DNA from 3 places in the Exiguobacterium sp. N4-1P genome. Region 3 is predicted to be linked to each of the others. Evidence: a T-box and tRNA genes for the amino acid it is inferred to sense, from the RefSeq annotation. Region 3 holds a T-box; the other regions hold tRNA genes.
What was found. A T-box is a leader RNA that pairs with one kind of tRNA and senses whether it is charged. The one in region 3 lies ahead of leuS (leucine--tRNA ligase), so its partner is inferred to be a tRNA-Leu.
Positions count from the first base shown of each region.

Region 1: it encodes a tRNA-Leu, which carries the amino acid that the T-box ahead of leuS (leucine--tRNA ligase) is inferred to sense. The anticodon was not compared.
Region 2: it encodes a tRNA-Leu, which carries the amino acid that the T-box ahead of leuS (leucine--tRNA ligase) is inferred to sense. The anticodon was not compared.

Region 1 covers NZ_CP022236.1:1,587,612-1,592,587, forward strand. The annotation lists gene A0126_RS08345 (amino acid ABC transporter ATP-binding protein) at 7-735, opposite strand; gene A0126_RS08350 (amino acid ABC transporter permease) at 732-1,376, opposite strand; gene A0126_RS08355 (transporter substrate-binding domain-containing protein) at 1,416-2,183, opposite strand; tRNA gene A0126_RS08360 (tRNA-Leu) at 2,508-2,591, opposite strand; gene A0126_RS08365 (alpha/beta hydrolase) at 2,670-3,599, opposite strand; gene A0126_RS08370 (hypothetical protein) at 3,620-3,961, opposite strand; gene A0126_RS08375 (S66 family peptidase) at 3,973-4,976, opposite strand, start outside.
Region 2 covers NZ_CP022238.1:397,272-402,247, forward strand. The annotation lists gene A0126_RS18615 (amino acid ABC transporter ATP-binding protein) at 1-418, opposite strand, end outside; gene A0126_RS18620 (amino acid ABC transporter permease) at 415-1,059, opposite strand; gene A0126_RS18625 (transporter substrate-binding domain-containing protein) at 1,099-1,866, opposite strand; tRNA gene A0126_RS18630 (tRNA-Leu) at 2,191-2,274, opposite strand; gene A0126_RS18635 (alpha/beta hydrolase) at 2,353-3,282, opposite strand; gene A0126_RS18640 (hypothetical protein) at 3,303-3,644, opposite strand; gene A0126_RS18645 (S66 family peptidase) at 3,656-4,672, opposite strand; gene A0126_RS18650 (thioredoxin family protein) at 4,696-4,976, opposite strand, start outside.
Region 3 covers NZ_CP022236.1:2,170,171-2,175,146, reverse strand. The annotation lists gene A0126_RS11220 (tRNA 5-(aminomethyl)-2-thiouridylate-methyltransferase MnmM) at 1-27, opposite strand, end outside; gene A0126_RS11215 (MDR family MFS transporter) at 154-1,329, shown strand; gene A0126_RS11210 (hypothetical protein) at 1,504-1,773, shown strand; gene A0126_RS11205 (peptidoglycan bridge formation glycyltransferase FemA/FemB family protein) at 1,807-2,535, shown strand; gene A0126_RS11200 (HAD family hydrolase) at 2,597-3,241, shown strand; T-box leader at 3,281-3,503, shown strand; gene leuS (leucine--tRNA ligase) at 3,550-4,976, shown strand, end outside.

The DNA of each region.
Region 1 (4,976 bases), 580 kb from region 3:
CCTCGTTTACAACACTTTACTTAAAAACGATTGGGTCCGTTCATGTTGCGGAGAATCAAACAGTTCACTCGGAACATTTTCTTCGACGATATAGCCGCCGTCCATAAAGAGTACACGATCTCCGACCTCACGGGCGAAGCCCATTTCATGTGTCACGACAATCATTGTCATCCCTTCGATCGCCAATTGTTTCATGACTTCAAGGACATCCCCGACCATCTCCGGATCAAGTGCCGATGTCGGTTCGTCGAACAACATGATTTTCGGATTCATCGCGAGTGCACGGGCAATCGCGACCCGTTGTTTTTGTCCGCCTGAAAGTTCTCCAGGATAGTTGTCCGCTTTTTCGCGGAGCCCTACCTTATCAAGTAATGCAAGCGCACGTTCCTTTGCTTGTCCCTTTTCCGTTTTACGGACTTTAATCGGTGCGAGCATAACATTATCTAAAACCGTCTTATGCGGAAAGAGATTAAAGTGCTGAAAGACCATCCCAACTTCTTCTCGGACTTTATTGATGTCGACTTTCGGGTCCGTAATATTGTGCTTATCGATGATGACTGTCCCACCTGTAATGTCTTCCAGACGATTCAGACAACGAAGAAACGTACTTTTCCCAGAACCAGATGGACCAATGACGCAAACTACTTCTTTCTCTTCTACTTCAACGGAGATATCCTTTAGGACTTCATTTTTTCCGAATGACTTTTTTAAGTTATCTACTTGAATGATACTCATCGTAGCGTAAACCTCCGTTCCAAGAATTTCGCTAACATCGACAGCAGATAGATGATGACGAAATACATTAAGCCGACGACGGACCAGACGATGAACGGTTCAAACGTCGTCGCTTGCTGGACTTGTCCTTGTTGCGTCAAATCGGCGATGCCGATAATCGAGAGCAACGAAGTATCCTTTAAACTAATGATCGATTGGTTCGTAATGGTCGGCAACATTCTCCGAAAAGCTTGCGGTAAAATGATTTGGACCATCGTTTGACGGCCCGTCATCCCGAGCGATCGTGCGGCTTCGGTTTGACCTTTGTCAATCGACTGGATACCGGCCCGGATGATTTCTGCAAAATAGGCCCCTGCATTGATCGCGACCGTCAAAATCCCCGCGTACATCCGGTCCATCGATAACCATTCGAGTGAGTTCAAACCAAAATAAATGAAGAACAGTTGAACGATGAACGGTGTCCCACGGATCACATCGATATAAACGATTGCGATCCCATTTAAAAGTTTTAATGGAGACAAGCGCATCAAGGCAACGATGAGACCAATCAAGAATCCTGCGATGACGGCGATGATAAAGATATATAAGGTAACTTGTAACCCATCTAAGAAAAACGGAAATGCAGCTTTTGCTACTTCCATCAGCAGCTCAACTCCCTCATCATTCACTCAATCGGGTGATTATTTTAAATAACGATCAACGATTTCGTCGTACTCGCCACTGTCTTTTAAATTCGCTAAACCTGTATTGATTTTTTTCATCAAGTCTTCGTTTTCCCCTTTAAGGACGGCAATCCCGTAATTATCACCATTTAAACGATCTCCCACGAGTTTCAGACCAAGGTTTTGTTGTTTGTTGGCATACGAGATGACTGGATAGTCTTCAATCAAGGCTGCTGCATTCCCATTTTTGACTTCCTGGAACATCGCTGGACTATCATTGAATTGTGTAACTTTAATGCCTAGCTTATCCGCGTTATCCGTTGCATACTTTGCCCCCGTCGTCCCTTTTTTAACTGCCACGCGTTCCCCTTTTAAATCATCAACCGACTTGATGTCATCATTGTTGTCTTTGACGACAAGAATCAGTCCGGCTTCAAAGTACGGGTCAGAGAAGGTAACGACTTTTTCACGTTCCGGTGTGATACTCATCCCGGCAATCGCGATGTCGAGTTGATCCGCCTGCAGAGCAGGAATGATTCCGCTAAAGTCCATCGCTTCAAATTCAATCTTGAAGTTTTGGTCGTCTGCAATCGCTTGAATCAAATCGATATCGATTCCTTTGTACGTATCCCCGTCCTTGTACTCGAATGGTGGATAGGTGACGTCGATCCCGACTTTGTACGTTTTGTCCTCTGACGATGAATCATCATTTGAACCGATGCTACACGCACTTAATACGAACAGACATCCCATCAATAAAAATAAGATAGAAAAACGTTTATTCATACTTTTTACCCCCTTCTTTTGAAGGCACGGCCCTCTATTAGGATATTTTCCTTAATAATGGTCCCTTTGAAACATGTTTTGGTAAAAAAACTGAATTATCTGAAAGAAAACTAAAAAAGTCGCGATTTTCGATCTAATCGCTTTCTAGTGGAAAGCAAACAGGAGCGACCCTGCAGCTTCGCTGTAGCGGCGCGATGTTTGCCACAGGAAGACGCTTAGGAAGGAAAGAGAGAACAAAAAAAGATAGAAAATCACATGCAAGTGACCTTCCATCTAGTTTGTCTACAGTCTGTGACCTACTAACAGGTCTTCAACTTATGGAAATGCCGCCGAGAGGACTTGAACCTCCACAGTGTTGCCACCACTAGATTCTGAGTCTAGCGCGTCTACCGATTCCGCCACGACGACATGACTTATATGATTGTAGAATACGAAATGGACTGATTTTTGTCAATCCATTCCTTCCGCTTCATACACTTTCATTTGTCATGCTGACAATACGCGCCGAACAAACGCCTCGACGACTTCATCGTATCGATCGGGTGCTTCAAAATAAGCCATTGCATGTGCCGCATTCGGAATGACGACGAGTTCCTTCTTCGTTTGGCAAGCATCATACAGTTCATAGACCATCGATGTCGGAACGAACGTATCTGCATCCCCATGAATGAATAAGATCGGTACCGCCGCCTTTTTGACTTGTTTTAATGCGGAAGCTTCACTGAAGAAGTAACCAGCCTTTAATTTCGTCAATAAACTCGTCATCGCAAGGAACGGAAAGTGCGGCAAACGATACATCCGTTTCATCTGATAGGCGAGGACTGCGTTGACTGATGTATAAGCACAGTCGGAGATGATGCCTTTGACTTGAGCAGGTAATGTCTCTCCACTCGTCATCAAAACCGTCGCGCCCCCCATCGATACACCATGTAAAAAGATGGAAGAATCCGTACCAACACATCCGACTAAATAGTCGATCCAGCGCAGACAGTCTTGCCGGTCATGCCACCCGAAACCGATGTAATTTCCGTCACTTTTTCCGTGACCACGATTGTCCGGCATCAACACATGAAAACCCGCTTGATGATACAGATAGGCGAATCCTGCTAAGTCTGTTCCGACACCACCGTAACCATGTACGAGAATGACGACTCGATCGGACGGAACGAGTGGCGGTAAGTAATGTGCGCGAAGCGTCAATCCATCATGTGCTTGCGTCGCGACGAGTTCTAACGGTTGTTCCTTAATCCATGTCTGACCCGGTTGCATCAATCGGACCATCTCGTCACTTAAATCACGGTTGTTCGTCAAGAAAGGTTTCGGATTCGTTGCGATTGCCATTTCGTAAAAGTAATAGCTTGCTGCAAGCATCCCTGAACCAATCACGCCTAAACCAATTTTTGTACCTGTTCGCATCCGGTCCCCACTCCTCGTTGTTATAGTTCGATTTCTAGTTGAGCTGACGACTCTGGATGATCATCTTGTAATATGTGCTGGCGCAACCGTTGTTCATGCTGGGCCTTCCGGTAAGCGAATTCGCGAATGAGCTCTTGCCCCGCAAATCCTTCTTCAACGATTTGCGATAATAATTCGGTCTCCATCTCGACCATCTCGTCTGGATTGCGCATGACGAGGACTTGTCCGACTTGCGCAATCATTACTTCATCCGTCAGTCCGAGTGCATCATAAAAAGGTTCTGGTAACGTCATCCGGCGTGTTTCCGGATTGATGTAGATTCGCTTATATGCACCAAGCGATTGAAAATGTCGTGTCGCCATATGAAATCTCCTTAGTTGAATGTCATATCAAGCCGTGAATCTTTTCCTTGAAGCGTCACTGTTGCCGTCGCACCATTGACGAGTGTCAATTGGGGCGGCTGATGACCGATGTCGAAATCATAAAAAATCGGCAGTCCTGTCTCTGTTGCAATCATTTGGTAGACATCCAGTAATGCATAGTCTTCGATTGCCTGCCCTGCGCTTGTTCGACCAAACAAAATACCAGTTGCGTTATCAAACCAGCCGGCAAGATGCATCTGCATCAAGGAACGGTGAAGATCAGTCGCGCTGGCTTCACAGGCTTCGAAGTACCAAAGAATCGGTTCACCCTCGAGTTGTTGTTCTTGAAATGCACGGACATCGCCATAAGGCGTACCGATTAAATGACGGACGGTTTCGAGGCATCCTCCGAGAAGTCGACCCGTCACCTGAGTGATGGATGGATTCAGAGTTTTCCATTCCGTCGGTTGATCGAAATGGAACATAAAGCGCTCAGGGCGGACGTCGTGATTCCAGGCTGTTTGAAACCTTGTCGACATCCACTGGGTCACGGAACCATCACGCGGTGTTGCAAGCACGCGACGCCAAGCAGCTGTCGTCTCGTCCCATTCTTCACTTCTCAACTCAAGCACGTTCGGACCATGTGCTGTCGCAATCCCCGTTTTTACGGTAATTGCGAACAAGACCGTACTCGTATCTGAATATCCGAGTAACCATTTCACCGGCAGTTCATAAAAGTCTAGATGCGGTAATACATCCAAGGCGCGTTCGCCACCAAACGGCGGCAGGATCGCATCGATATCTGGGTTTTGGAACATCTGCATCAATTCAGATGCCCGAACCGCTGCTGTTGTACTCTGTGCTTTCTTTTGTGTCCAAACCGTATCACCAATCATCGTCTCCATCTGCCGGTCCTCTAAACGTAACTTGGATTCTTCGAGTAAAGGATGGAGCGCATCAGGTAAGCCGGAAGATAATGCTGTTATACCAATTGTTTGCCCTGTCCAGCCGAAAA
Region 2 (4,976 bases), on a different contig from region 3:
AAAGTTCTCCAGGATAGTTGTCCGCTTTTTCGCGGAGCCCTACCTTATCAAGTAATGCAAGCGCACGTTCCTTTGCTTGTCCCTTTTCCGTTTTACGGACTTTAATCGGTGCGAGCATAACATTATCTAAAACCGTCTTATGCGGAAAGAGATTAAAGTGCTGAAAGACCATCCCAACTTCTTCTCGGACTTTATTGATGTCGACTTTCGGGTCCGTAATATTGTGCTTATCGATGATGACTGTCCCACCTGTAATGTCTTCCAGACGATTCAGACAACGAAGAAACGTACTTTTCCCAGAACCAGATGGACCAATGACGCAAACTACTTCTTTCTCTTCTACTTCAACGGAGATATCCTTTAGGACTTCATTTTTTCCGAATGACTTTTTTAAGTTATCTACTTGAATGATACTCATCGTAGCGTAAACCTCCGTTCCAAGAATTTCGCTAACATCGACAGCAGATAGATGATGACGAAATACATTAAGCCGACGACGGACCAGACGATGAACGGTTCAAACGTCGTCGCTTGCTGGACTTGTCCTTGTTGCGTCAAATCGGCGATGCCGATAATCGAGAGCAACGAAGTATCCTTTAAACTAATGATCGATTGGTTCGTAATGGTCGGCAACATTCTCCGAAAAGCTTGCGGTAAAATGATTTGGACCATCGTTTGACGGCCCGTCATCCCGAGCGATCGTGCGGCTTCGGTTTGACCTTTGTCAATCGACTGGATACCGGCCCGGATGATTTCTGCAAAATAGGCCCCTGCATTGATCGCGACCGTCAAAATCCCCGCGTACATCCGGTCCATCGATAACCATTCGAGTGAGTTCAAACCAAAATAAATGAAGAACAGTTGAACGATGAACGGTGTCCCACGGATCACATCGATATAAACGATTGCGATCCCATTTAAAAGTTTTAATGGAGACAAGCGCATCAAGGCAACGATGAGACCAATCAAGAATCCTGCGATGACGGCGATGATAAAGATATATAAGGTAACTTGTAACCCATCTAAGAAAAACGGAAATGCAGCTTTTGCTACTTCCATCAGCAGCTCAACTCCCTCATCATTCACTCAATCGGGTGATTATTTTAAATAACGATCAACGATTTCGTCGTACTCGCCACTGTCTTTTAAATTCGCTAAACCTGTATTGATTTTTTTCATCAAGTCTTCGTTTTCCCCTTTAAGGACGGCAATCCCGTAATTATCACCATTTAAACGATCTCCCACGAGTTTCAGACCAAGGTTTTGTTGTTTGTTGGCATACGAGATGACTGGATAGTCTTCAATCAAGGCTGCTGCATTCCCATTTTTGACTTCCTGGAACATCGCTGGACTATCATTGAATTGTGTAACTTTAATGCCTAGCTTATCCGCGTTATCCGTTGCATACTTTGCCCCCGTCGTCCCTTTTTTAACTGCCACGCGTTCCCCTTTTAAATCATCAACCGACTTGATGTCATCATTGTTGTCTTTGACGACAAGAATCAGTCCGGCTTCAAAGTACGGGTCAGAGAAGGTAACGACTTTTTCACGTTCCGGTGTGATACTCATCCCGGCAATCGCGATGTCGAGTTGATCCGCCTGCAGAGCAGGAATGATTCCGCTAAAGTCCATCGCTTCAAATTCAATCTTGAAGTTTTGGTCGTCTGCAATCGCTTGAATCAAATCGATATCGATTCCTTTGTACGTATCCCCGTCCTTGTACTCGAATGGTGGATAGGTGACGTCGATCCCGACTTTGTACGTTTTGTCCTCTGACGATGAATCATCATTTGAACCGATGCTACACGCACTTAATACGAACAGACATCCCATCAATAAAAATAAGATAGAAAAACGTTTATTCATACTTTTTACCCCCTTCTTTTGAAGGCACGGCCCTCTATTAGGATATTTTCCTTAATAATGGTCCCTTTGAAACATGTTTTGGTAAAAAAACTGAATTATCTGAAAGAAAACTAAAAAAGTCGCGATTTTCGATCTAATCGCTTTCTAGTGGAAAGCAAACAGGAGCGACCCTGCAGCTTCGCTGTAGCGGCGCGATGTTTGCCACAGGAAGACGCTTAGGAAGGAAAGAGAGAACAAAAAAAGATAGAAAATCACATGCAAGTGACCTTCCATCTAGTTTGTCTACAGTCTGTGACCTACTAACAGGTCTTCAACTTATGGAAATGCCGCCGAGAGGACTTGAACCTCCACAGTGTTGCCACCACTAGATTCTGAGTCTAGCGCGTCTACCGATTCCGCCACGACGACATGACTTATATGATTGTAGAATACGAAATGGACTGATTTTTGTCAATCCATTCCTTCCGCTTCATACACTTTCATTTGTCATGCTGACAATACGCGCCGAACAAACGCCTCGACGACTTCATCGTATCGATCGGGTGCTTCAAAATAAGCCATTGCATGTGCCGCATTCGGAATGACGACGAGTTCCTTCTTCGTTTGGCAAGCATCATACAGTTCATAGACCATCGATGTCGGAACGAACGTATCTGCATCCCCATGAATGAATAAGATCGGTACCGCCGCCTTTTTGACTTGTTTTAATGCGGAAGCTTCACTGAAGAAGTAACCAGCCTTTAATTTCGTCAATAAACTCGTCATCGCAAGGAACGGAAAGTGCGGCAAACGATACATCCGTTTCATCTGATAGGCGAGGACTGCGTTGACTGATGTATAAGCACAGTCGGAGATGATGCCTTTGACTTGAGCAGGTAATGTCTCTCCACTCGTCATCAAAACCGTCGCGCCCCCCATCGATACACCATGTAAAAAGATGGAAGAATCCGTACCAACACATCCGACTAAATAGTCGATCCAGCGCAGACAGTCTTGCCGGTCATGCCACCCGAAACCGATGTAATTTCCGTCACTTTTTCCGTGACCACGATTGTCCGGCATCAACACATGAAAACCCGCTTGATGATACAGATAGGCGAATCCTGCTAAGTCTGTTCCGACACCACCGTAACCATGTACGAGAATGACGACTCGATCGGACGGAACGAGTGGCGGTAAGTAATGTGCGCGAAGCGTCAATCCATCATGTGCTTGCGTCGCGACGAGTTCTAACGGTTGTTCCTTAATCCATGTCTGACCCGGTTGCATCAATCGGACCATCTCGTCACTTAAATCACGGTTGTTCGTCAAGAAAGGTTTCGGATTCGTTGCGATTGCCATTTCGTAAAAGTAATAGCTTGCTGCAAGCATCCCTGAACCAATCACGCCTAAACCAATTTTTGTACCTGTTCGCATCCGGTCCCCACTCCTCGTTGTTATAGTTCGATTTCTAGTTGAGCTGACGACTCTGGATGATCATCTTGTAATATGTGCTGGCGCAACCGTTGTTCATGCTGGGCCTTCCGGTAAGCGAATTCGCGAATGAGCTCTTGCCCCGCAAATCCTTCTTCAACGATTTGCGATAATAATTCGGTCTCCATCTCGACCATCTCGTCTGGATTGCGCATGACGAGGACTTGTCCGACTTGCGCAATCATTACTTCATCCGTCAGTCCGAGTGCATCATAAAAAGGTTCTGGTAACGTCATCCGGCGTGTTTCCGGATTGATGTAGATTCGCTTATATGCACCAAGCGATTGAAAATGTCGTGTCGCCATATGAAATCTCCTTAGTTGAATGTCATATCAAGCCGTGAATCTTTTCCTTGAAGCGTCACTGTTGCCGTCGCACCATTGACGAGTGTCAATTGGGGCGGCTGATGACCGATGTCGAAATCATAAAAAATCGGCAGTCCTGTCTCTGTTGCAATCATTTGGTAGACATCCAGTAATGCATAGTCTTCGATTGCCTGCCCTGCGCTTGTTCGACCAAACAAAATACCAGTTGCGTTATCAAACCAGCCGGCAAGATGCATCTGCATCAAGGAACGGTGAAGATCAGTCGCGCTGGCTTCACAGGCTTCGAAGTACCAAAGAATCGGTTCACCCTCGAGTTGTTGTTCTTGAAATGCACGGACATCGCCATAAGGCGTACCGATTAAATGACGGACGGTTTCGAGGCATCCTCCGAGAAGTCGACCCGTCACCTGAGTGATGGATGGATTCAGAGTTTTCCATTCCGTCGGTTGATCGAAATGGAACATAAAGCGCTCAGGGCGGACGTCGTGATTCCAGGCTGTTTGAAACCTTGTCGACATCCACTGGGTCACGGAACCATCACGCGGTGTTGCAAGCACGCGACGCCAAGCAGCTGTCGTCTCGTCCCATTCTTCACTTCTCAACTCAAGCACGTTCGGACCATGTGCTGTCGCAATCCCCGTTTTTACGGTAATTGCGAACAAGACCGTACTCGTATCTGAATATCCGAGTAACCATTTCACCGGCAGTTCATAAAAGTCTAGATGCGGTAATACATCCAAGGCGCGTTCGCCACCAAACGGCGGCAGGATCGCATCGATATCTGGGTTTTGGAACATCTGCATCAATTCAGATGCCCGAACCGCTGCTGTTGTACTCTGTGCTTTCTTTTGTGTCCAAACCGTATCACCAATCATCGTCTCCATCTGCCGGTCCTCTAAACGTAACTTGGATTCTTCGAGTAAAGGATGGAGCGCATCAGGTAAGCCGGAAGATAATGCTGTTATACCAATTGTTTGCCCTGTCCAGCCGAAAAATGGATACCTCATCTTCTTCCTCCTTCAGTTAACGATTAATTTTCTAAATCGATGATTTCTGATTTTACAAATTCACCAATCTGCTCCACACGTCGACGGAATCGTTCGATTGGGACGATTCGTGCCTCGCGGTGCATCTCTTTTCCGTCTAAAAACAAAAGTAAGACAGGGGCGGTGAAAATGGATAACGCTCCTGCAATTTCGGGAACGTCCGATACATCGACACGCGCCGATCGAATTTCTGGGTGTTCCAACATGATGGGTTCGATTTGTGGGAACAAGGATTCACAGACGGAACAATTCGGGCTTGAGACGT
Region 3 (4,976 bases):
AAGTAAGATTATTCTTTGTTCGTTCATCACGTATTCTTTTGTTCCTGATTATACCATTATTCCGATGATTCATTCAAAATGAAGTTTCTTGACAGAACACAGAACAATTTCGTAAAGTGGCAAGGGTGAGAACTATATTGGAGGACACCTATTATGCCGAAATTACCTCGTGCGGTCTGGATCCTCGTGTTGGCGATGGCGATCAATACGACAGGAGCCTCTTTTTTATGGCCGTTTAATACATTATATATTCATGAATACTTAGGCGAATCCATGACCAAGGCAGGAATGGCCTTGTTCGTCAACTCTGCGCTCGCAATCGTCGGAAATTACATGGGTGGAAAAGCGTTTGATCGTTTAGGTGGGAAGCGGACGCTCATCATCAGTGTCATCGGACTCGTGATTGCTTCGATTGGTCTGCTGTTGTTCCATCAGACATTCATTGGTTATGTGACGATGCTTGGATTGATCGGTTTCGTCGGGGGGATGGTGTTCCCGACGATTTACGCATTAACCGGTCTGATTTGGCCAAAAGGCGGACGACGTGCCTTTAATGCAATCTATGTAGCACAAAACGTTGGAGTTGCGCTCGGTACGGCAGTCAGTGGTCAAATTGCTGCGATTGATATTCAATTTATCTTCATCGCGAACTTATTGCTCTATGTAGTGTTTGCGATTGTTCTGTTCATAGGTTTGAACTGGATTCAGGCGCCGCAGGTTAAACGACAAAAAGAGTTTACGACGGAAGAAGTCCGTGAGCCGTTATCGAAGGAGTCGGTTCGGACGATGCTCTACGTTTCAGTCGGGTATGCGTTGCTTTGGTTCGTTTACGTACAATGGCAAGGAACGTTTGCCGTCCACACGAAATCACTTGGTGTGACGATTTCCGAGTACTCGATTTTATGGACAATCAATGGAGCATTAATCGTCTTCGCACAACCGCTCTTGACGCCGATTTTAAGATGGTTCGGAGATGATTTAAAACGTCAATTATTGACGGGAACGGGCATCTTCTTATTATCCTATCTCATCGTACCGTTTGCTGAAGGGTTTGAAATGTTTCTTGTTGCGATGGTCATTTTAACGGTTGGAGAGATGTTCATCTGGCCAGCTGTCCCTGCGATGGCGGCACGACTTGCACCGATCGGTAAAGAAGGGGAATTCCAAGGGTACGTCAACATTGCGGCTTCCGCTGGACGGATGATTAGTCCGACGGTCGGTGGATTGATTTACGATTTATCTGGGATGAATGCGGTCTTCTTGACGCTAATCGGATTGATTTTACTTGCAGGTATCGTATTTGTTCGAGCAATTCCTAAAATCAATTAAGATATCTTAGACCAACTGTTTCGAAAAAGAAATAGTTGGTCTTTTTTTGCTGGACGGAATAAAAAGAAATCAAACAGGGTAGTGACTTAAAGAGGTAAAATTTAATTAATTAACCAAATTAAAGAAATTTAATTTTATTTTTATGGTCTGTTTTTTAACAGGAGGTGTACCATAATGGCAAAGTGCGTTTTCATCGACGATCAGGCAACTTGGACAGCACTTATTCGCAATCAGCCGCTAGACATCTTTTACAGTTATGAATACGTTATGTTAAATGCACGAGAAGGGGAACATCCCGGGTTGATTTATTTTCAAGGAGAGGCCGGGAAACTGTTTTATCCTTTCTTAAAACGAGCTATTTTTGATACGGAGTATTGGGATTTGATTACTCCATACGGATATGGCGGTCCTGAAGTGGTGGGTGATTTGACTGAAAAGGAGTGAGCAGAGGCTCGAACTTCCTTTTATGACTGGGCATTGCAGAAAAAGATTGTCACAGAGTTGATCCGATACAATCCGTTGACTGAAAATCAGCGGTTTGCGCACCACTGGACGCAAAAAGAATTTATTCGACATACTACGAGTATCGACTTACGACCATCCGTAGAAGAAATTACACAGACATTTCATAAAAAGACGCGGAGTATGGTTCGGAAATCATTGGCTTCTGACTTAGTTGTCCGACGAGGGACACACGAAGATTTACAATCATTCATTCAGTTGTATTATCAGACGATGGACCGAAAGGATGCCTCGAGCCATTACTACTTTTCTCGAGACTACTTCGAACAGTTATTTGAGTCGACGAGCCTCTGTACGCCGCTCCTCTTGATTGCAGAACTTAACGAGGAAATCATCGGAGGTTACTTCGTTTTACTTGGCCGAGAATTTGCACATGGTCATTTGATTGGCTGTAAGCGGGATGAACATAAGGTCTATCCAAATCAACGGTTAGAATTTGAGGCTATTTTATGTGCGAAAGATGCCGGGTTGGTCGAACAGCATTTAGGTGGCGGGTATAAAGAGCGTGATAGCCTGTTCGAGAGTAAGTGTCGCTATACGGGCTATCGTTTATTTGAATATCATTTAGGAAAAAATGTTCTACTGCCTGCTCAATATGAACAACTGTGCCAGCTCTATGGAGACGGAGAGTTGGAACATTATTTTCCGGGATATCGTTCGCAACCAACACTGATTTCGAAATGATAAAAACGACAGTCCATCACTGTCGTTTTTTTTGTTAAAATCAAAAAAAGGAGTGAATGGGATGCAAACGAGGGGTTTAATCTTCGATATGGATGGCGTCATTTTAGATAGTGAAATTCGCTACTTTGGGGTACATAAAAAAATGTTTCATCAACTCGGGATTCCACTTGATTTAGTTCAATATGCGACCTTCATGGGTAAGACGGGCGACGAGATGTGGCAGGAATTAATTGAACAACATCGCTTACCGCATCAAACGGATGTGTTACTTGCACAGGAACATGACTTATTTCAACAACACGCCAAGCCGGAAGACTGTGGATTAAAGGAAGGGGTTCATGAGTTGATGAGTATCGCTCGAAGCGAAGGTTACGGGATTGCAATTGCATCATCGAGTTCGCTTGAAAAAATTGAACGCGTCATCGCATTTTATGGGTTGACAGTCGACGCCTACACGAGCGGTTTTGAAGTCCCGCGCTCTAAACCGGACCCAGCTATCTTCGAGCTGACAGCAAAACGGATGGGTCTCGCCCCAGAGTCATGTATCGTAATTGAGGACGCGGCGAACGGCATGATGGGGGCGAAAAAAGCTGGGATGGAAGTCATCGCGTTACTCGACGACCGGATGCCGGGGCAGATGTTACATCACGCGGATCATCAGGTTTCAACACATGCTGCGATTGGAGAAATTTTACGGAAACGTTGACGGTTGATTAAGATTCAGATTAAACTAACTAATAGATAGTCAGATGCAACGAACTGAAGTAGTAGTGGAGACATTCCGTTTAGAGAACTGGTGGGTGGTGCAAACCAGTCGGAACTGTCCATGAACTCGTCAGGGAGCATGATTCGTGAACAACGAGTAGCGAATCCGGTCCTTCACACCGTTATCTGTGAGTCAAGCGGTCTGTCATTGACAGACAACGTGGGTGGTACCGCGGAAGCCAAACCGGTCTTTCGTCCCTATTCTTAGGGGCGGAGGACCGGTTTTTTTAATCAGAGGAGGAAGAATAGATGTCGTATAATCATCGTGAGATTGAACCAAAATGGCAAGCGCGCTGGGAACAGGATAACGCGTTCGTAACGACGGAAGACCCAAGTAAGGAAGGCTTTTATGCCCTCGACATGTTTCCTTATCCATCGGGAGCAGGACTGCATGTCGGACACCCGGAAGGATACACGGCAACGGATATCCTCGCACGGATGAAACGGATGCAAGGGTATAACGTCCTTCACCCAATGGGATGGGATGCGTTCGGACTCCCGGCAGAACAGTATGCACTCGATACGGGGAATGACCCGCGTGAGTTCACGGCACAAAATATTGAAACGTTCAAACGTCAGTTGAAAGACCTCGGTTTTTCATATGATTGGGACCGTGAAATCAATACGACGGATCCGAAATACTACAAATGGACACAGTGGATCTTTACACAACTGTACGAAAAAGGACTTGCGTTCGTCGATGAAGTGGCAGTCAACTGGTGCCCGGCACTTGGAACGGTCCTTGCGAATGAAGAAGTCATCGATGGATTGTCTGAACGTGGAAATCATCCCGTCGTCCGTGTCCCGATGCGCCAGTGGGTCCTTAAGATTACGGAATACGCGGACCGTCTCCTCGACGATTTAGATGAACTCGATTGGCCGGAGTCGGTGAAAGAAATGCAGCGGAACTGGATTGGTAAATCGGAAGGTGCGGAAATCGACTTTACGATTGACGGCCACAAAAAACAAGTCACGGTCTTCACGACACGTCCGGATACAGTCTTCGGCGCAACGTACCTCGTCTTAGCACCGGAGCATCCATTCGTCGCGGACATCATGACAGCAGAACATCAGGCAGCAGTCGAATGTTATATCGCGTCTGTTCAGACGAAATCGGATCTTGAACGGACGGATCTTGCAAAAGAGAAGACAGGTGTCTTCACGGGTGCGTTCGCCGTCAACCCGATTTCTGGCGAACGTCTTCCGATCTGGATTGCCGACTATGTTCTTGCGACGTATGGAACAGGTGCCATCATGGCCGTTCCGGCACATGACGAACGCGATCATGAGTTTGCGAAACAGTTTGACCTTCCAATCATCGAAGTCGTAAAAGGCGGAAATGTCGACGAAGCAGCGTATACGGGAGAAGGGGAGCATGTCAATTCACAAATGCTCGACGGTCTCTCGAAGGCGGACGCAATCGAAACCATCATCGCGGAACTCGAAACGAACCAAGTCGGACGGAAGAAAATTACGTATCGTCTGCGTGACTGGCTCTTTAGCCGTCAACGCTATTGGGGCGAGCCGATTCCAGTCGTCCATATGGAAGATGGAACGATGAAGACGCTGGATAAAGAAGAGTTGCCGCTTGAACTTCCGATGATTCCTGAAATCAAACCGTCGGGAACAGGAGAGTCGCCGCTTGCTCTTGCAGAAGAGTGGCTCGACTATACGGA